2 regions of the Pedobacter endophyticus genome follow, and region 2 is predicted to be linked to the other one. Evidence: riboswitches for the same ligand, from Rfam matches in the RefSeq annotation. Region 2 holds a riboswitch; the other holds the start of a gene.
What was found. Region 2 has a riboswitch for cobalamin ahead of IZT61_RS01105 (TonB-dependent receptor plug domain-containing protein). Riboswitches for the same ligand answer to the same signal wherever they lie in the genome.

Region 1: linked by a shared signal. The riboswitch ahead of metE (5-methyltetrahydropteroyltriglutamate--homocysteine S-methyltransferase) and the one ahead of IZT61_RS01105 (TonB-dependent receptor plug domain-containing protein) in region 2 are both predicted to bind cobalamin.

The regions. Positions count from the first base shown of each region.
Region 1 is NZ_CP064939.1:3,276,165-3,286,919, forward strand. It holds gene IZT61_RS13245 (zinc metallopeptidase) at 54-749, shown strand; gene IZT61_RS13250 (DsbA family oxidoreductase) at 823-1,539, opposite strand; gene IZT61_RS13255 (hypothetical protein) at 1,741-2,367, shown strand; gene IZT61_RS13260 (M14 family metallopeptidase) at 2,435-5,107, opposite strand; cobalamin riboswitch at 5,290-5,485, shown strand; gene metE (5-methyltetrahydropteroyltriglutamate--homocysteine S-methyltransferase) at 5,683-8,016, shown strand; gene IZT61_RS13270 (acyl-CoA thioesterase) at 8,127-8,513, shown strand; gene IZT61_RS13275 (class I SAM-dependent methyltransferase) at 8,561-9,226, shown strand; gene IZT61_RS13280 (phosphatidate cytidylyltransferase) at 9,375-10,181, opposite strand; gene IZT61_RS13285 (putative signal transducing protein) at 10,217-10,423, opposite strand; gene IZT61_RS13290 (CPBP family intramembrane glutamic endopeptidase) at 10,404-10,755, opposite strand, start outside.
Region 2 is NZ_CP064939.1:241,407-252,161, reverse strand. It holds gene IZT61_RS01115 (ABC transporter substrate-binding protein) at 1-929, opposite strand, end outside; gene IZT61_RS01110 (DUF6580 family putative transport protein) at 1,327-1,914, opposite strand; gene IZT61_RS01105 (TonB-dependent receptor plug domain-containing protein) at 1,951-3,819, opposite strand; cobalamin riboswitch at 3,917-4,109, opposite strand; gene IZT61_RS01100 (serine hydrolase) at 4,328-5,572, shown strand; gene IZT61_RS01095 (sigma-54-dependent transcriptional regulator) at 5,686-7,095, shown strand; gene IZT61_RS01090 (chloride channel protein) at 7,451-9,238, opposite strand; gene IZT61_RS01085 (RluA family pseudouridine synthase) at 9,269-9,991, opposite strand; gene IZT61_RS01080 (response regulator transcription factor) at 10,506-10,755, opposite strand, start outside.

The sequences.
Region 1 (10,755 bases), 2.4 Mb from region 2:
ATATATAGGAACGCTTTTTGCATATCTGTAAATGAAAAACATACATAAGAGAAATGGGAGTTTATTTAATATTAATCATCCCGGTATTATTGTTGAGCATGTTTGTACAATGGCGCTTTAGAAATAAGTTTTCTAAATATGCCGAAATGCAACTGAGCTCTGGTTTATCGGGCAAGGAGGTGGCAGAAAGAATGCTACGTGATAATGGAATTTACGATGTGAAAGTGATGAGTACCGAAGGGCAATTAACAGATCATTACAATCCGACAGATAAAACAGTTAATTTAAGTACCGATGTGTATTACAGCCGAAGTGTGGCTGCTGCTGCGGTTGCCGCCCACGAGTGTGGCCACGCCGTACAACATGCAAAATCGTACTCGTGGCTTAACTTAAGGAGCACGATGGTTCCGGTGGTGAGTATTTCATCAAACTTATTGCAATGGGTTTTATTAATTGGCATTTTGTTAATCGGGTTTACAGGCAACCCAATTGTATTGGCAATTGGCGTGGTTGGTTTGGCTTTGGTAACCGTTTTTAGCATCATTACCTTACCGGTTGAATTTGATGCGAGTAACAGGGCACTGGTTTGGTTAAAGAACAACCAGGGTGTTATGCAAACGCAGGAAGAAAACAGCCAGGCTAAAGATGCACTTTGGTGGGCAGCAATGACTTATGTAGTTGCAGCCGTTGGTGCCATTGCGAACTTACTTTACTATGCATCGATGCTTTTTGGAAGAGGAAGAGATTAGAAGAATTTACCTATGAAAAACAAAGGCGGCAAAGATTTTTCTTTCCGCCTTTTGTTTTTTAACAATAATTAAATCAAATTTCGCAACCATTTTCATCGCATACGGCATCACCGTTCTCGTTCAACGATTTAAGCTGAGTTTTGGGCTGCGTACTTTTCCATTCGTTAAAACTTTGTGTTAGTGCATCTTTAAAGGCCTGCACAGGCTGGGCGCCCGATACACCATATTTTCTGTCCATTACAAAATACGGAACACCGCGAATACCCAGGTTCTGGCTTTCGTAAATGTCGTACCGTACCGCTTCGGCAAATTGATCGCTATTTAAAGTTTCTTCCGCTTCGGTTTTATCAATGCCTATTTCTTCGGCCAACTCCACAAGAACCGAATGTTCGCCAATGTTTTTACTTTTAACAAAATGCGCTTCAAAGAGTTTCTCTTCTGCCAAATCTTGCAAATTGTGCTTAGCCGCCAGATGAATTAACCGGTGAGCATTAAAGGTGTTTGCGGGAATGTTGGTGTCGAAATCTATTTTTAAACCCGCCGTGGCAGCCATATCTACAACCTGCTTTGTCATTTGTTTCGCTTGCTTAATGGGCATTCCCTTGCTTCTCGAAAGGTAATCGTAAACCGTTTCGTTATTCGTGTTATGGTAGTCGGGGTTAAGCTGGTAACTTTTCCAATTCACCTCAACTTCATCCTTAAATGGTAGCGTAGCAATTGCCTCTTCAAAATGGCGTTTGCCGATATAACAAAACGGACACATCACGTCCGACCAGATTTCTACTTTCATTTTATAAAGTTAAGCGGTTGCGTTTTTACGATGGTAAGTGGAAAGTAAATATTCCCAGAACGGGTAATTAATTACTCAAATAGGGGAAATATTTTTGGGATCAGCTGCGGATCAAAACCGTAAATAACTGTTGATTAGCTTATTGTGTTTGTGGCATGATTTTTTAAACTGTTAGCTAACTAAAACATTTCGGTATAACAAATGAAGAAACTATTTTTAATGCTCGTTGTCACTGCTTTAGCAATTCACGTTAAAGGACAAAAACAAATCTTTGAGGGTCCATCACTAAAGAATGAGATTCCAAAACACAAAATTGTGGCCATATTGCCGTTCTCTGCAAAAATCACTTATAAGAAGCTTCCAAAAGGCTACGATGCCGCTGCAAACAAGGAGCAGGAAGACGCCATGTCCAAATCAATTCAGTCGAGTATGTACACTTATCTTTTGAGAAAATCTGACAACTATTCTGTTAAGCTTCAAGATATAGACAAAACGAACATCTTGTTAAAGAAAGCTGGGATTGATGGCAAGTTGGATGAAACAACTAAGGATGAAATTGCAAAAATACTGGGAGTTGATGCCCTGATCAGCGGCACATATAATACTGAATCAACAAAATCAGAAGCTGGTGCGATTGCAACGTCGATTATTGGCCTGGGCGGGAAAACAGGCACTGGAAAGTTGACTATGCTAATTAACAACGGATCGGATGGTGAAATGCTGTGGAGATTTACAAAAACGATGGACGACGGCATCAGCACATCAACTGACGAACTAGTTGAGCAGATGATGAGGAAAGTTTCACGTAATTTTCCTTATTCGAAATAATAGAACAAACAATTTAAAGTGCCTCCATGATATGTCAATATCATGGAGGCATTTTTTGCTTAACAATTTATTTATACAACTGATTAAATATCAATTTAAAAGTGCCATGAGTTTGTGCCCGAAAGGCAATTTCGGGACCAAAGGCGAGTAATTTGCCTTTACCAACATTGGCTTCAAATGCCGTTACTCCATCTTGTAAGTAAGCTTGCCCCCATGCCCAGCCACTTCTTAACGGCGTTGCCGATTCGAACCACATTAAAGGTTTAATCTTTCCCGAGGCAATAGCGTCGCCAGTAAGCTTAAACACCGGGCTATTGTCGAAATAAATATCGGCTTGTTTCTCCATTCCCCAGGCAGCAGGTAATTTGGTATCTACAGCAACATTTAAAACACTGCCTGGCACATAATATTTTTCGGCAGGCAAACGCTTTTCTTCACCATTGATGATTTCAACCATCGCATTGCGTACCGGAAGATTTAAGTGATAAGCTAAATTTGTGCTGCTGCCAATGGTTACCACCTTGCCACCTTCCTGCAAAAACTTATTGAGCTGCGGAACAGATTTGTCGATACTAATTCTGCCCAAACGATTTCTGTATTCCGCCGGAATGTCGTCTGCTTTTGGACCAAACGATCGGCCGCTCGACGTGCCTTGAGCCGACGGAACTGCTCCGCCAACCAAAATAATCACATCGTATTTCGACTTCAGGTTGCCGGCATCAATATCTTGTGGGTAAATTACCGTAGCATTGTAGTGGTACTGCTCCATAATCCAGCGTACCCAGCCAGAAGCCATCGAGCCGCCATAAGTATCCCAAAGGGCAATTTTGCCAGCGGCAACTTTTACCTTATTGGCTGGCAGTGTTGCTTGCTTTAACGCAATATTGGCTTTCTGCAACACTGATTTTGCAGCAGATGTTACATAGAAATCGCCATTTTCGGGAGCACGGTAAACCACTATTTTGTTCTTAAGCAAATCATTTACCGCCGTGTACGAATCGTTTTGGGCTGCACTTAAAACGTAAGCTGAGCCAGAAACCATTTTATTGTCTGCTACCAACACCTTCCCATAGGGGTTTTTCTCAAACGGGCCCGAAAAATCGTTAAGAACCCGATCGAACTTTACATCCATTAAATACGCTAATGTCCAACCTGCGGCATCGTAAGGCGGAATAGGTGCGCCACCCTCATATTTAAAATCGTTGGGATGGTCTTGCGGCTCAAACATATCGAGTACATGCGGACGAAATGCCTGATCGGTTTTAACAACATAACTCCCCGCAGGGTAACTTTTGCCCGCAATAGAAAATGGAGCCGTAGCTTTTTGAACAAGAACGCCCGTTCTAATCAAGGCATTTAAAAACTTAATGGCCGTATTAAAATCGGGTTGATTAGCGGATAAAATGTACCCTCTCGCATCTCGGTTTGAAGGCGCTTTCATCACGGTATCAAAAGCTTGTTTCGATAAATTCGACGACACTTTGTTGCTTTCTCCTTTTTCGCTTTTGAGGACATTGCTTATCGCTTCGATCTTTTTTGGCGAAAATGACCAGGTGTCTTTGCTGCCCCTTTCGATGGAGTTTTTGCCCATTTGATAGATGTTAAACAGCAGTTCATCACGATGGCGTTGGGCATAATTGAGCACGGCATAATTTAACGAAACGGAGTAATCTATCGAATTTTTGAAATACCATTTTCGTGGCGTTACCGGGTTTGGCGAATCGCTGTTGGGTAGTAAACGTGAGGGCACCAAGGGCACTTCCGATGGCGTAGGGTTACCAATTATCTCGGTTAAAAGGCCGATCATGTTATGAAAATAGGTTGTCGTTCGCAATCCGCCATTGTACCACGTAGAAAATACTGAACCTCCACGCTGGGTGTAACCCGGTTTACCTTCAACATTCATTCTCGTATGCATCGCTGCTCCTACCGCGTCTAAACTCGTTAGCAGCGTAGGGTCGAACACATAATTGAACGGATCGCGGTAAGGCGGACCGGCAACCACCGTACCCGCCGGGCCCGATTGATGGTGGTTGTACATAATTTGCGGCAGCCACTCTACAAACAACTGGCGGCCAATGTTCTGCGTTTCTTTAAGGTTTAGCATAAAAAAGTCGCGGTTGTTATCATGGCCCGCGTACTTTTCGTATAAAACAGGGAGGCCCGATGTTGTTCGTTTCTTTTCATCCTTTTCACGCATATACCAGTTGCTCACCAGTTCCTGTCCGTCGGGGTTGGCATGCGTAAAAAGGATAATCACGTTATCTAAGATCTTTAATGTCTCCGGATCAGTTTTAGAGGCGAACTCGTAAGCAGTTTGAATGAGCTGATGTGCACCTACAACCTCTGTAGCGTGTAAGCCCCCATCAATCCAAACTACAGCTTTGCCCTCTTGCGCCAAAGCCTTAGCTTGTACCGGCGTAATCTCTGCGTGCGCCAGCTGTTGCGAAATTTCCTTGTAGCGATCTAGTTTTTGAAGGTTGGCAGGAGAAGATACAACCAGCATGTACTGGCTTTTCCCGAATTCAGTTTTGCCAATGTCAACCAGCTTAACCCGATCAGAAGTTTCGGCCAGTTTTTTAAAGTAAGCTTCGGTTTGCGTATAATTCGCCAGCTGATAGTTATCGCCAATATCGAAGCCAAAATTCGACTTCGGTGAGGGTACATTTTGGGCGAAAACGACACTATGCCCGGCCAAAAGCAAAATAAAGCAAAGTTTTTTACAGTAATTTTTAATCATAAAAGAAAGTTTGTTGGAATAACCAAATATAACATACAATACTTTCGAAAAAAGGCATGCTGTTAATTTGTTACAACCTTAAAAATCAAAATATTGTTGCGTTTTGCTGCATCTGGTTTAAAATATCCAACATTTTAAAAGGTATTGCATACATTTGCTTCGATGTAAGTTCTTAACTTTATTTTTCATCAACCGATATCGGTTTTTGGTGTAGTGCCAAAATTAAAAGGGAATCGTGTGCAAATCACGAGCTGTCGCGCAACTGTAAACGCTGTTCTTTCGAACAACTGTTTTATCAATGGGCCACTGTACATAAGTATGGGAAGGCGATAAAACGGGGCGTAAGTCAGGAGACCTGCCACATATCGAATTGACGGTGCTTTTCGCGTAAAGAAGTAATTGGTCAGGTCTGATAGGTACAATAGAATTAAACATTTTATTAAATTTTGCTTAAAGCTTTTGCTTTGGGCAGAGCGATTTTGTGCCTTTACCTACCCTTTAATTTTTTATTCAGAAAATCATGTAAATATTGCTGAGGGCTTTTAAACGATTTATTTATTTAATCTTTAAAAGAGATGAAAACGCAAAATTTGGGCTATCCGCGAATAGGTAGCCAACGCGAATTGAAAAAAATCTGCGAAACCTATTGGGCAGAAAAAACGGGGTACCGAAATGTACTTCAGGTTGGAAAAAACATCCGCCAGGAGAATTGGAAAACGCAAAAAGAGGCGGGTATTGACCTGATTCCCTCAAATGACTTCTCATTTTACGATCATGTTTTAGATCATTCACTGGCATTTGGTGCTATCCCAAAACGCTACAATGAAGTGATGCTGAAAAAGGGAAATTCGGAGCTCGATCTGTACTTCGCTATGGCAAGAGGCTACCAAAAAGACGGCCTGGATGTTGTTGCAATGGAAATGACAAAGTGGTTTGATACCAACTACCATTACATTGTGCCCGAGTTTTATAAAGACCAAACGTTTAAACTGTTCTCAACGAAAATTATCGACGAATTTTACGAAGCCAGGGAGCAGGGCATTTTAACCAAACCGGTAATAATTGGCCCGGTGAGCTATTTGCTTTTGGGTAAGGAGAAAGAAAGCGGGTTCGATAGAATTGATTTGATTAAAGAATTGCTCCCGGTTTATACTGATATTTTAAGCAGACTGGTGGCGCTGGATGTTGAATATGTTCAGTTCGATGAGCCATTTTTGACGCTCGATTTAAACCCAAAAGAAAAAGCGGCCTACGAATACGCCTACCGCGAGATCAGAAAAACATTTCCTCATTTGAAGATCATGATGGCCACTTATTTTGAGGGCGTTACCCAAAATTTAAGTCTCGTAAACTCACTTCCGGTAAACGTGCTCCATGTTGATTTGGTTCGGGATGAGAAGCAGTTAGATGCGCTTTTGTCGGGTATTGATGACAAGACGATTTTATCGTTGGGCCTGGTTGACGGAAGGAACATCTGGAAAAATGATTTTGAGAAATCTTTAGAAAAAATTGTCCTTGCAGTAAATAAAATTGGTTCCGACCGCGTTTGGATTGCACCTTCTTGTTCGCTGATCCATTGCCCTGTTGATTTGGATAATGAAACTGATGAGGAGCATTTAACTACAGCGGTTAAACAATGGATGGCTTACGCGAAGCAAAAAATTGGTGAAGTTGCCACACTAAAAAAATTGATTACAAAAGAAGACCCTACATCTACCCAGAAAAGGCTTACGGAAAACAAAATTTCAATTAACGAGCGGCATACATCAACATTGATTCATAATCCTGAAGTGAAGAACCGGGTGAGGAATTTAAGCGCTAACGATGCACAGCGATTGAACCCTTTTCCGTCGCGAAAGGTGGCACAAGAAGCGTTAAAACTCCCAAGGTTCCCGACAACTACCATTGGCTCGTTTCCACAAACTCCAGAAGTAAGAAGCTGGAGGGCCAGGTATAAGAAAGGTAGCATTAACGGAAACGAATACACCAGGCTTATTGCTGATGAAACGGCCAAAGCGGTGAAATGGCAGGAAGAAATCGGGCTCGACGTGTTGGTTCATGGCGAATTTGAACGTAACGACATGGTAGAGTACTTTGGCGAACAGCTGGATGGTTTTGCGTTTTCTAAAAACGGGTGGGTGCAGAGTTACGGCTCCCGCTGCGTAAAGCCGCCGATTATTTATGGCGATGTTTCCCGTCAGAAGCCAATGACCGTTAAATGGACGAGTTACGCACAGTCGCTCACCAACAAACACATGAAAGGGATGCTTACGGGCCCGGTGACCATTTTGCAGTGGTCTTTTGTACGGAATGATCAGCCCCGATCTGAAACCTGTACCCAAATTGCTCTGGCCATTCGCGATGAGGTTTGCGATTTGGAAAATGCCGGAATTAAGATTATTCAGATTGATGAACCTGCCATACGGGAGGGTCTGCCGCTGCGGAAAGCGGAATGGCAAACCTACCTGTACTGGGCGGTTGAGGCCTTTCGCATTTCGGCCAGCGGCGTTAAAGACGAAACGCAGATACACACGCACATGTGCTATTCGGAATTTAACGACATTATTGAAAATATTGCCGATATGGACGCCGATGTAATTACGATAGAAACATCGCGATCGCAAATGGAATTGCTCGATGCCTTCGCCGATTTTAAATATCCGAACGAGATTGGGCCAGGCGTTTACGATATTCATTCGCCGCGGGTGCCAAAACGCGAGGAAATGGTTTCGCTGCTCAATAAGGCCAAAGCCGTGGTTCCGTCAGAACAATTATGGGTTAATCCTGATTGCGGGTTGAAAACGAGGGGTTGGGATGAAACTAAAAAAGCATTAATTGAAATGGTAGAGGCCGCCAAAGAGATGCGCAAAAGCGATGAAGTATTGATGACTGAATCCCAGATTGGGTAATATCGACCCGCCACGGAGACACAGGCAACGGAATTTGCTTTGGAATTGAAGAAATCCGAAGGTTTCTGTTAAATCTGTGTTTCCGTGGCTACATTTGCAAAAAATAAATCATGACCTTAGAAGAAAGAATCGAAAACTCAAAAACGAGTATTTTTAAAGCGGTGTTTCCAAATACCACCAACCACTACGATACACTATTTGGCGGTACTGCCATGCATTTAATGGATGAGGCAGCTTTTATAACGGCAACACGTTTTAGCCGCCAAATTATGGTAACTGTTAGTAGCGACAGAATCGATTTTAAAAAGCCAATACCAGCTGGAACAATTGTAGAATTGATTGGAAAGGTAATCCACATTGGCAACACAAGCCTTAAGGTTAGTGTAGAGATTTACATCGAACAAATGTATGCCGAAGGGAGAGAACTTGCTGTGCATGGCGAATTCACATTTGTAGCTATAGACGAACACAAAAAGCCCGTTCAGGTAATTAAATAATTTTGTTTAACTTGATTGACCAGCCAGCGCATCAAACAGGTTTAATTATGGAAAGCAAGCTTACAGAAAAAGACTTTAATCGTATTGCCGAGCAGCTCGCCTGCCCTAGTGGCGAACATGGCCTTAAGATTGGCAAAATGATGCATGCCAGTAACGCCGGCATGACGCACGCTGCAATTGATGCACTAAACATCCAAAAAAATGAGGCGGTATTAGAAATCGGACACGGAAACGGCGGGCACATCAATTATTTACTCGAAAAAAATGAAAACATAGCGTACTTCGGCGCCGATATTTCTTCAACGATCATCAACGAGGCTAAGAAGGTAAACGAAGGCGCTTTAGCACATGGCAGGATTCACTTTGAGTTAACCGACGGAACTACCCTCCCCTTTACGGATGAAAAATTTGATAAGGTTTTTACCGTAAACACGATCTACTTTTGGAACGACCCGATGGGCTACTTGACCGAAATAAAAAGAGTTATGCGCTCAAATGGGTTATTGGTAATCGCATTTGCCGATAGAGGTTTTATGGAGAAGCTGCCTTTTACCAAGTATGGTTTTACATTATACAATTTGGAGGAAGTGATCCATCTGATAGCTGTTGCAGGGTTTAAAAATGTAAAAGCCATCGCTAAACGCGAACGGATTGCAGATGATAAAGGTATTGAGGTAGAAAGAAGTTATTATTTAGTTGAAGCAACCGCTTAATGTCGTTTAGTTAACACGACGGATGTCAGTCTGAGCGGAGTCGAAGACCTTTTCTGTAGGAAAAAACAAATAAACATCGCCCTTCGACTCCGCTCAGGGTGACAATGTTTTTTGTTTTTTCCTTACCTAAATGACATTGAGCAACCGCTTAATACAAAATTAAGTACAAATAAGCGTAAACTACTGGTGCAGCTAATAACAGGCCGTCAAAGCGATCGAGCAAACCGCCGTGGCCAGGCAATAAGCCGCCGCTGTCTTTGGTATCCAAACTGCGTTTCAGCATCGATTCTATCAAATCGCCCAAGGTACCAAAACTAGCAATTAGCACCGCCATTCCGGCCCATACCCAAAGCGAACTCTCGGTAAATATGAAAGATAGAATAACCCCTACAAGTAAGCTTGTAAACATTCCGCCGAAAAAGCCTTCCCAGCTTTTTTTGGGCGAATGGCGCTCAAACAATTTGCGCTTGCCATATTTTACGCCGAACAGGTACGCCCCCGTGTCATTGCCCCATAACATGAGCAAAAAAGCGAGCGGGTAATGAAAGTTGTACTCGTTCCAGTCGCTCAAAAAACCGAGTGCATGAAAAAAACAAAACGGAATGGTTACGTACGCAAAGCCTACAAAGGTGTAAGAAATATTGGCGAAGGGAATTTTGTTCTTTTTATAAAGTTCAGCAATAAACACCGAAAAAATCAACGGAATACAAAGCAGCAGATATTTAACATCGTACTCGAGGTAATGCAACCCGGCTGCCATCAAAAAAATCAAAGCACCAGCTGTTAATCCGATATTCCTGTGCGGACGGATTCCAGAATTTTTGATCAGTTTGTAAAATTCGAACAGCGAAAGCACGCTCAAAACAAGGTAAAAAGCCGAAAATAGGTAACTCTCTAAAATCGAGCCCAACATTATAATGGTAAAAAAGAAAGCGGTTATGGCTCTGGTTTTCATTTTAGGGTTTGGTTCTGGCAGGTTAAGATCAACTCCTATTCAATTTCGTTTTGAACGATATATTCGATGGCTTTATCAAAATCAGATTTATTTACCATCACAACTACCTCACCAATGTTGTAGGCAGAAATTTGCTTGTTAATGGTTACGGCCGGAATCCCTGCCTCTTCCAGCCCCTGTTTTAAAACCTCTGCCGCAAATACGTCGCTCGAGGTGTATACTTTAATCCAATTTTCGTTCACTTGTTGTGCTGTCTTTAAAAAATTTAAACAAAGCTATGGTAATTATTGCACTAATTAAATAGCCGTACCATGCAAAACCAAGTGGCTCGTCGGCTTTATCCAGCGGCATGTTATGCTTTTGCATGTAAAAAGCCGCACATACAGCATAGGCATTATTTAAAAAGTGGGCCAATATGGCGTACCAAATGCTTCCACTAAAGTAGTAAAGATAGCCGAAACCTGCGCCTAAAAGCATGCGGGGAATAAAGCCGTAAAACTGAACATGGATGGCGCTAAAAATAATAGCCGTAAGCCAAATGGCCAAATGCGGGCTGTTAAACGCTTTGTTTATC
Region 2 (10,755 bases):
AAAGAAGTAACCAATTGCGAGTAATTGGCAAACTTTCGAGCTATCATTTCATCCGCCTCAAAAATCTCGGGATGAAACATACAAGCCAGCGCTTCAATTCCTTGTACCAAAGTACCAATACTTGGTTGTGTAAACAGATCGAAATCGGCTATATAAACCTGATCTGTTTTAACCGCTTCCAAATCGTGCCAGCCTTTTTTTGAGGTTAGCAAACTCATTTCGGCTACGCTCCTGTTCACGTCGAATCCACACGGTGCAATAACTAAGACCTCGGGATTGTACTTCAAAATCTTGTCCCATTGGGTAACAATTGAATCGCCTGCAGGGTTCGAAAGCATATCTACCCCTCCTGCTGCCGCAATCTGAAACGGAATCCAGTGGCCGCAATTATAAATCGGCTCAATCCACTCCATTAACATTACCCGCTTTAACGGCGCTTTGTTTGCCCTAAGTTTATCTAGAATATGATCTGTTTTTTGCTGTAACCCGGCCAAATAATTTAAGGCAACCTCTTCCTTATCCATTGCACGGGCAATGGTAATGGCGCATTCGAACACATCTTGTAAATTGTCAGGCGATAACGGCACAAGCGTTGGCCGTTTGCTCAGTTTCATTACTGCCGTTTCGGTGCAAACGGTATCAATGTTACACACCTCGCAAACATCTTGTGTAAAAACGATATCGGGCGCTATACTTTCCAGAAGTGCATCATCAACCCAGTACAAACTTTTGCCCTGAGCCTTCGATGCAGAAAAAATTTTGTCGATCTCTATGCTCGAATAGTTTTTACCTTCGAGAATGCAGCGCACAATTTTGGGTTGGTCGGCCGCTTCTTTTGGGCATTCGAACGTTACGCCGTACAAATATTCTTGCAGGCCCATATCGTAAATCATTTTGGTAGCAGCAGGTAAAAAAGATACGACTTTCATGATGTAATGGTTGATTTGAAATTTATTTTATGAAGATAAAAAAATCCTCTTTTGAATTGACTCAAAAGAGGATTTTATGGGATTTTTTCATAGCTGTCATTCTGAGCATAGCGAAGAATCCCCAAGCGATTAAACGCAGAACGCCAAATCCCCACTGCCTAAAGGAGGCAAGTGAAGGGGCAAGGGCGGTGAGATGTAGGTTGCGCCTGCCGTCCGTTTCCCGAGAAATCGGGCCAGACTGTTCCTCAGTATGACAAACTAGTGCTGTCATCCGCAGTTTGACTGAGAATCTTAATTCTAAGGCTTAAGATTCCCGCCTACGCGGGAAAGACGACATGTATAAACGTGACTCTTATTGATTTTTTGCAAGAAATCAGACCCAGGATAACAATACAAACTAAACCCGCTGAGCCTGCAGTTTCAACACCGGATATTTCGCTTTCAATATTTCAAAAGCGCCAAACAAAATAGCGCCATAAATTAACGTACCCTCTAAAAACCTGATCTCAAACGGAATTGCTTTTGCAAGGCACAATAAGTAACCAGACAAATCCTGGGTAAACAACGGGTTGTGATACCACGATCCAAAATCACTCACAATCCAGTGGATAAAAACGATCACCAGTGTAGATAATAGTAAATTGGCTACGGTAACTTTCTTTAACAATGCTTTTCCGGCAAGCACCATCAAGGCAATGGCCAGATAAGTGTATAGCTCCTGCATCAATAACATATCAACATACTGGCTGTAAATAGTGGTGTAAAGTACAATATCGCTGATTAGCAAGCTCAATAAAGGAAAAGCAAATGCCTTTACATTATCTTTAAAATATGCTCCACCAAACAAGGCAACGGCTCCTATGGACGAAAAATTTGCAAATTGAAGTGCATCAGAGTTAAACGTTACCAATAAGCGGAAACCTGTAATTACAAGAATCATCAATAGTAACAGTACTGTACGTGGATTAAATTTTAAATCAGACATTGCTTAATCGGGTTATTTATACAAAGTTAATTTTTCTTAATGGATATTAAAAATCACTCCGGTATTAAAATTGAAACCTAAACTGTTATAGCCAATAATTTCGGTGTATTTTTCATTCAGGATGTTTTTTGCATCGAAGAAGAGCTTTACACGTTTCTTAGCCAGCGCGTATTCGGCGTAGGCATTTAACAATTTGTAAGCGGGCAAGGTATCAACGGTATAGGCATCAAAATTGCCGTCGGTACGTTTACCAAAGTAGCGGTAATTGGCGCTAACAAACAAATTTTCGGTAGCCTGAACGCCAGCTGTTAAGCCAAAGGTGTGCTTTGGCCTGCGAAACAGGTAATTGGCAATGGCATTATCAACAAAGTTAAATTCATTTCCCTCCACATACGCGTAGTAGCCATTAATGCTGAACATGCCAAATTTTGCAGCCGGCTCAACTTCAAATCCCTTCGTTTTTTGGCTTACCTGATTGATGTATCCATCCGGATAAGCGTAAATAATCGCGTCAGTTAAGTCGCGTTTATAACCCGCAAGGCGCAGCGTAAATTGATCATTTGCAAAGCTAAAGTTAACACCAGCCTCGTAGTTCTGCGATTTTTCAGGTTTCAAAGCCAAATTAGCTCCAAACTGACCAAAAAGCATATTCAATGTTGGGATTTTGAACGCTGTTGAAACTGTTCCGAACAGCTTAATTTCCTTTATAATATTAATACTCGGCGTAATGGCGTAAGTGTAATTTTCGCCATATTGCTCGTGCTTGTTGTAACGTCCACCAACCTCTAAATTGAAGATACTCAAATCATGCAAAAACACCGAACCATAAGCTGCAAAAATGTTCGTTTCTGGTTTGTTTGATGCCGATGATAATTTCATCACCCGGTTATCGATACCTACCAATAAATCGAGGTTGTTTCCTAGTTTTTGGTTGTAAAAAACATCCAACATCGATAGTCGCCCTTCATTCGTACCCGGATATTGGCTGTAGCTATCATTCCTTGTGGCCTCATAACTGTAGTTTAACGTCACCTTTCCGGTAGCAAATTCGTATTTGGCATTGGTTCCGGCGGCAAAGTTTTTTAAGATTGAATAGTTGTCTGCATCGGCAAAAGCGCCGCCATCGAACTTATAGTTGCCATAATAATAACGTACAAATGGATTGATAGAGAAATGCTCATCTAACTTTACACCAAAATTTGCATTCAAAGCATCGGTTTTAAATCCGTCTTTATCAAATGCGGTGTTATTGCCAGCAGGGTTTGCCGCTTCCGATATTCCATCGGTTTTTGCGTGCGTATAGTTGATGTTGTACGAAAAACCTTCAACGCCGCCGTTTAAGCCGATGGTACCTTTATAGGTTTCGTAGCTACCAGCGCTTGCAACACCGTAAATTGTGTTTCCCTTGGGGCCACCTTTTTTTGTGATGATGTTGATTACCCCGGCAACGGCGTCAGATCCGTAAATGGTAGACTGACCACCTCTTAAAATTTCGATGTGATCGATCTGATCGATTGAAATTAAACGTAAATCGAACGCACCGCCATTTCCTGATGGATCGTTTTGAACAATACCATCAATTAGCACCACGGCATAAGCGCTTCCGGCGCCCCGTACAAAAACAGATTTGTTTAACCCTGGGTTGCTGCTCGATCCGGCAACAATTATTGCGGCTTGTTCGCTGATTAATTCGGGCAGCGATTTGCCATTGCTCCGATCTAAGGTTTCGCGACTAATAATGGTAACGACCTTGCCTGTTTGCGATTGTTTCTGATCGTTTTTGGTAGCCGAAATGACCACATCTTTTAGCTGTAAGCTGTCTTGACTTTGCGCATTAGCCGATTGGCTAATTGTTAATTGTGCAAGCCCCAGGCCAGCAGCAATTAAAATTCTTTTTTTGTTCATTTGATTGTGAGTTTTGCCCACAGCCAACAGATTAGGAAAGGAAATGAAAATACGAAAAACGTTAAGTACCTCAATCCTAGCTTCAATCCCCGAAAGCTATGAAATTACGCTAAGGCAGGTCTTCTGACTTACTCCCGGTGTTTCTGCCTTCCCAATTCCGGAACGGAAAAAGTGGCTAAAAGAGTGAAAAACCGTTATAGAGCTTACAGCTGCGGGACAGTTGCAGATTTACACTGCATTCCCTTTTAATTCCGGTTGTAAGGCCGGAAACCAAAAGCGCTGCAAAAGTAGTAAAATAAGCGGAAAGAGCAAGGGTAAAGGTGAAAGCGGAAAGGTGAAAGCTTAAAGTTGAAAGACTAAAGCTGTGCCAGCGGCATCCCTTTGAGAAAAGGCGAAAGGTTAACGCGTGCGCTATTTTACGAGCAGTTAAGCCCTCCCTTCCGGGGAGGGTTGGGTGGGGCTTTAAAATCTACTGAAAAATATTACCTTTAAAAATCAATCCTGAACTATGAAGTTGTTTACCATCCCGGCCCTTATTGTAATGAGTTTAACTGCAAATGCCCAAAAAACCGACACGGTATTTCTGAAAAAATTAATGGAATCGAAACCAGAATTATTCGGTTCGATACTGAATCATCCCGACAAAAACCAAGTGCAGATATTGTACACGCAAATAAACAGAGACGCGAAGAACCTACCGCATTTTAAAACCTTTAGCTACAATTTAAATCCACAGCATTATTTTTACCCCGCCAGTACGGTAAAATTAGCGGCCGTTATTTTTGCACTTGAAAAGGTAAACAGGTTAAAAAACACCGGATTAACGGCAAAGAGTACGATGATTACCGACAGTGCATTTAGCGGACAAACGAAAGTTTTAAAGGATGCCAGCGCCGAAAACGGGTTGCCATCTATCGAGCATTACATCAAAAAAATTTTGCTCACCAGCGATAACGATGCCTTTAACCGGTTGTTCGAATTTATCGGCCGTGCCGAGATTAACGAAAAGCTAAAAAGGAATGGCTTAAATAACAGCAGAATCTTAAATCGGTTGGCCATTGGCGATGCAGGCGAATCATCAAAACATACCAATCCGATTCGGTTTTATAACAACAATAATCTTGTTTATGAGCAAGCGCCACAATACGATCCGAAAGATTACGAATTGCCACTAACTAATCTGGTGATGGGAAAGGGTTATTTAGACAGCGCTGATAAGTTGGTTAATAAACCTTTTAATCTGGCCGGGAAAAATGCCTTCGCCATTAATGATCAGCAAAAGCTGATGCAGAAACTGATCTTCCCCGAAGCCTTTGCCGCTAAAGATCGGTTTAACCTTACCGCCAATGATTATAAGCTGATTTATACCTACATGAGCATGTACCCCACCGAAAGTAAGTTTCCGAAATACGATGGAACTGAATTTTGGCCAACCTACGCGAAGATGCTATACTACGGCCGTGAGCACGTTCAGCCAGATCCGAATATTCGCATTTTTAACAAATATGGAGATAGTTACGGTTTCATTATCGACAATTCTTACTTTGTTGATCTGGATAAAGGAATTGAGTACTTTCTGACGGCGGTGGTGCAAAGTAATGAAGATGGCATTTATAACGATAACAAGTATGAATATGAAACGGTATGTTTTCCTTTTATGAAAAACCTTGGAAAATCGATCTACGAAGCCGAATTGCAGCGCACCAGGAAACACAAACCAGATCTAACCAAATTTGAGTTAAACTATCAATAGATTGCAAACCTTTTGAGGGCTTTTGGGTTTATACGCTAATTTATTGTATAAAAAACTATACATTAATTTTAAAGTAATATATTCGCATCGATAATAACACAAATAAATCCCGAATGGCTAAATTATTAATAATCGACGACGAGCGAGCAATAAGGAGTACTTTACGCGAAATTTTGGAGTACGAAAACTACGATGTTGAAGATATCGACAACGGAATTGATGGCCTCGAAATGATAAAAAAGGGCAATTTTGACCTTGTTCTTTGTGATATCAAGATGAATAAGATGGATGGTATGGAAGTGCTTGAGCAAGCGCAAAATATCAAACCTGATTTGCCATTTATCATGATTTCCGGCCACGGAACTGTTGAAACTGCCGTTGAAGCGAGTAAAAAAGGTGCGTTCGATTTCATTTCGAAACCACCAGATTTAAATCGTCTTTTAATTACCGTTCGCAATGGTTTAGATCGCGGCAATTTAGTAACGGAAACCAAAGTTTTAAAACGCAAGGCGAGTAAAACCCGCGAAATTTTAGGCGAATCGGAAAGCATCTCAAAAATAAAAGAAACCATCGAACGTGTTGCCCCTACCGAGGCCCGCGTTTTAATAACCGGAGCAAATGGTAGCGGTAAGGAACTGGTTGCCCGTTGGTTGCACGAAAAATCGAACCGTGCGGATAGCCCACTTATCGAGGTCAATTGCGCTGCAATACCATCAGAATTGATTGAAAGTGAATTGTTCGGCCACGAAAAGGGCTCGTTTACCTCAGCCGTAAAACAGCGCATTGGTAAATTTGAACTGGCTAACGGCGGCACCCTATTTTTAGATGAGATTGGCGATATGAGCCTCTCTGCACAAGCGAAAGTACTGCGGGCCTTGCAGGAGCATAAAATATCTCGCGTGGGTGGCGAAAAAGAAATTGATGTAAATGTTCGTGTTTTAGCGGCCACCAACAAAGATTTATTGAAGGAGATTGAAGCTGGTAATTTCCGTATGGACTTGTACCACCGGTTAAATGTAATCAATATTCATGTTCCGCACTTAACCGAACGCGTTGATGATATTCCGGTAATTGCCCAGAACTTTTTAGAAAGCATTTGTAACGATTACGGCATGCCGGTAAAAAAGATTCACGATGGGGCCATGGCTGCCTTGCAGTCGCTGCCGTGGACGGGTAATGTTCGCGAACTGCATAACATGATCGAGCGGTTGATTATTCTCAGTGATAAAGTGATTACCGAAAACGATGTGCATGCCTTCGCCAACCCAGGTGGTGGCACCAATATTGGGGCAGCAACAAGCACACAGATTACAAATTCGGGTGGCGCCGGCCTTTCTTCTTCATTCGACAGTTTTAATAATTTTCAGGATTATAAAGACCACGCTGAGAAAGAATTTATTAAGTTTAAACTCGAAAAAAATAACTGGAACGTATCGAAAACCGCCGACGAAATTGATATTCAACGAAGCCATTTGTATAGCAAAATTGAAAAATTTGGCCTAAAAAGGGCTGATAACGGTTAGAAGCCTCTCCCCCTGAAAGGCAGAACTAAGGCAAAATTAGCAACAGCCCTCTCCAAAAGAGAGGGTTTTTGTGGTTTGGTGGGTTAAACCAAATAGTTAACACCTAATTTCTGTTTGCTTTCTTTTGAAAAGAGAAGTACGTAACAGTACTAAAAACCACAGACATTAAGAGCGAAAAGTTTTTGGCACAAAATATTGTATTGCAATTAGATAATCGATTTGCTTTGTACCATGGCCTTTTTGTGTTTCGGTAAGTTTAACCCAATGGTTCAAACCACTGAATTTCCGTTCCCTCTCTTCCGGAGATGGATAGCAGCAAAGAACAAAAAGCAGACCTGTTAATAGGGTGAGGCTCTTATAGGTAATCTCCTTGTCGCATTAACAAGGCCCTGTATTTGTTAAAAATTAAGGTTTTAGAAACAAAGCCCAAAAATTGATTTTGGTTGTTAACAACAGGTAAGATCCATGCATTTTCTTGTTCCATTTTTTTCAGAACGATTTTCAAATCGTCGGTTTCGTTAACGACAACAGGTGCTGATTGAACGAAATGCGACACCGTGATTTTATCTTTATCTTCGTTGCTTATCAATTCGCTAAAAATATCCTCCACATAAACAACGCCTTTAAAATCGTCTAATTCATCCGTAACGGCACAAATATTTTTATGAGACTGGATAATTTCATTCATTTTAGTCGCGATTAAATCATCCATAATCAATTTTGGATAATTTTTTTCGGTAACGTATTTCAATTTCATCTGATTTAACACCGTCGTATCCTTATCCTCATGCGATAATAGCTCGCCTTTATCTGCAAGGGCCTTGGTATAAATCGAATGTTTTTGCGAACTTCTGTTTACTGCATACGAAATAGCTGTGGTAATCATCAATGGTACCATTAAAACATATCCACCGGTAATTTCAGCAATCAGGAAAATCCCCGTCAATGGCGCATGCATAATAGAACCTAACGCAGCGGCCATGCCAGCAACAATAAAATTTGAAATGTTTACCTCTGCGAAGCCAGAAAGATTGATTAGATAGGCGAAAATAAAACCGATCAATCCTCCCATAATTAAACTTGGGGCAAACGTTCCTCCATTACCGCCAGCGCCGAGGGTAACTAAGGTAGCAATCGATTTCAAGAAAATGGTTACCACCGTAAACAGCACTACTAAGGCTGGAATATCATTATAATCTGAAAATATACTGTTGTTAATAATGGCTAAGTAATCGCCTTTTAACAGGCTTTTAATGGTGATATATCCCTCGCCATAGAGTGTTGGGCATAAAAAAACCATAGCGCCCAGCATTAACCCACCAATAATAACCTTGGTATAAGGATGCTTAATTTTATAAAAAAATCCTTTTACGGCATAGTTAGCTTTGGTAAAATAAAGAGAAAACAAACCAATTAGCAATGCCAAAACCACATAGTAAAACAAGGCATTAACTTCCCAGCCTTCGGTAACCAGAAAAAATAATTGTTGTGTATAAAATAAACGCGCTACTACTGCGGCGGTTGCGGCCGACAACAGAAGTGGTATAAATGCAGGTATGGTAAACTCCGGCAATAAAATTTCGATAGCAAATACAATCCCTGCAATGGGACTGTTAAATGCACCTGCAATACCTGCGGCTGCACCGCAGGCAACCAGCATGGTTATCTCTTTGTATGACAACCCTAAAAACCGGCCTAAATTAGAGCCTATTGAAGAGCCGCTGGTTACAATTGGAGCCTCTAACCCCGTTGAACCGCCAAAACCCACTGTAATTGCAGCCGTTATAATTTGAGAATAAATGTTATGCGCTTCTACCTTACTCGATTTTTTTGAAATAGCATAAAGTAAAGGCGATAAGCCGGTTTCGAACTTGCTCTTGCGGATAAAATACTTAATATATAAAACCGTTAAAAAAATACCAATCATCGGGAAGACAAAATACAGGTAGTACTTATATTTCCAATGCCAATCTGATTGTAAAAATTCTTCGATATGATGCGTAAGGCTTTTCAGTGCCGATGCGGCCAAACCTGCTAATACGCCAACAATAACAGCCAGTATAATCAGGAAATTACGGTTTGATATTTTTGATTTTCGATATTGATTAATCGTATCAAGGTAATTTACAAATCTGATATACATGTTATTTATATTTTTCTTCTGATGTTAGGTTTAAGCGTCGAATTTATCTAAAAGCTTGATGAGTGTTGCAAAGTCTTTCGGATAAGGCGCATCAATTACAATTTCTTGATCATCCAGTCCCTTAAACACGAGGTGTTTGGCATGCAGTGCAAAGCGTTTCATAATCGGCTGTTCTTCTTCGCCCTTGGTTAACTTATAACCCCGTTTAATTGAGGATAGAAAAACAGGCTTCCCTCTGTACATTTCATCGCCAACAATCGCCGCACGCTGTGTAGCAAGGTGAATGCGAATTTGGTGCATTCTGCCCGTAATAGGCTTGCATTCAACCAAAGTATAATGCTTATAATATTTAAGGGAATCGAAAACTGTTTCAGCCCTTTTGCCCTCAGCCCGATCGATGGTTACATTTTTGTTTCCATCGTTTAAAATAGGCAAATCAACCAATAATTTATCGAAGATTACGTGTCCGTCAACAACGGCGTGGTAGGTTTTATTAACCTTTCTACGTTCGAACTGCATTGAAGCATGGCGATAACCTTCGGGATTTTTCGCAATAATTAAAGCGCCCGAAGTTTCCTTATCTAAACGGTGGCAAACCTGAGCATCGTGGCTGTATTGTTTAGCCAGGCGCAAAACGTTCGTTTCTCCATTCCCACCTCTTTCATCAAGCGAGGCTAAAAAAGGCGGTTTATTAATTACAATGAAATCATTGTTTTCGAAAAGAATAAGGTCTTTAAAATTTGGGTACTTCAACTGTGGTATTGATTAATGAAGTACAAAAATAGGGATTTATTTTTATGGTTTGGAAACTAAGCGGAGATAAATTGGCGGAATGTGGTGGGCGTGTACATTGTCATTCTGAGCGCAGCGAAGAATCTCTAGCCGATGTCAAACGCTAACAAACCACTGCTTAAAATGGAAAGTGAATGATTCAGGAGCACTACAAAATAGGTAAAAAATTCTTCTTGCCTACCATTGATATTATTTGATAACTTACTAGATTACAACTACTTAAATATAAGTTAGCCAAATGGATGGAACGCCAACTACGAATGGCCGTCATTCCCAATTTAATTGGAAATCCTAGAGCGAAAGAAAGGCTTTAGCTTAGCATTAGGATTTCCGCCTGCCCGGGAAAGACGGTAAGAATATAAACGTCGTTCATATGATTTTATTCCAATAATTCCCCTCAGAATGACAAAAACAAAAAAACCGCAGACTTACTGATCAATCAGGTAATCTGCGGCTCCATATTTTATAAGCTACTTTACGAAAGCTCAAACTTATAGCCAACACCTTTTACGGTTGATACATAAGTTTCGCCAAGCTTTTCGCGGAGTTTACGGATATGAACATCGATTGTACGATTGGTTACTACAACCGAATCTTCCCAAATATTTTTGAGAATGGACTCACGGGTGTAAACCTTGCCAGGCTTGGATGCCAAAAGATACAGCAATTCAAACTCCTTTTTCGCAAGAATTACCTTGTTTCCGCCCTGAAAAACCAGATATGCC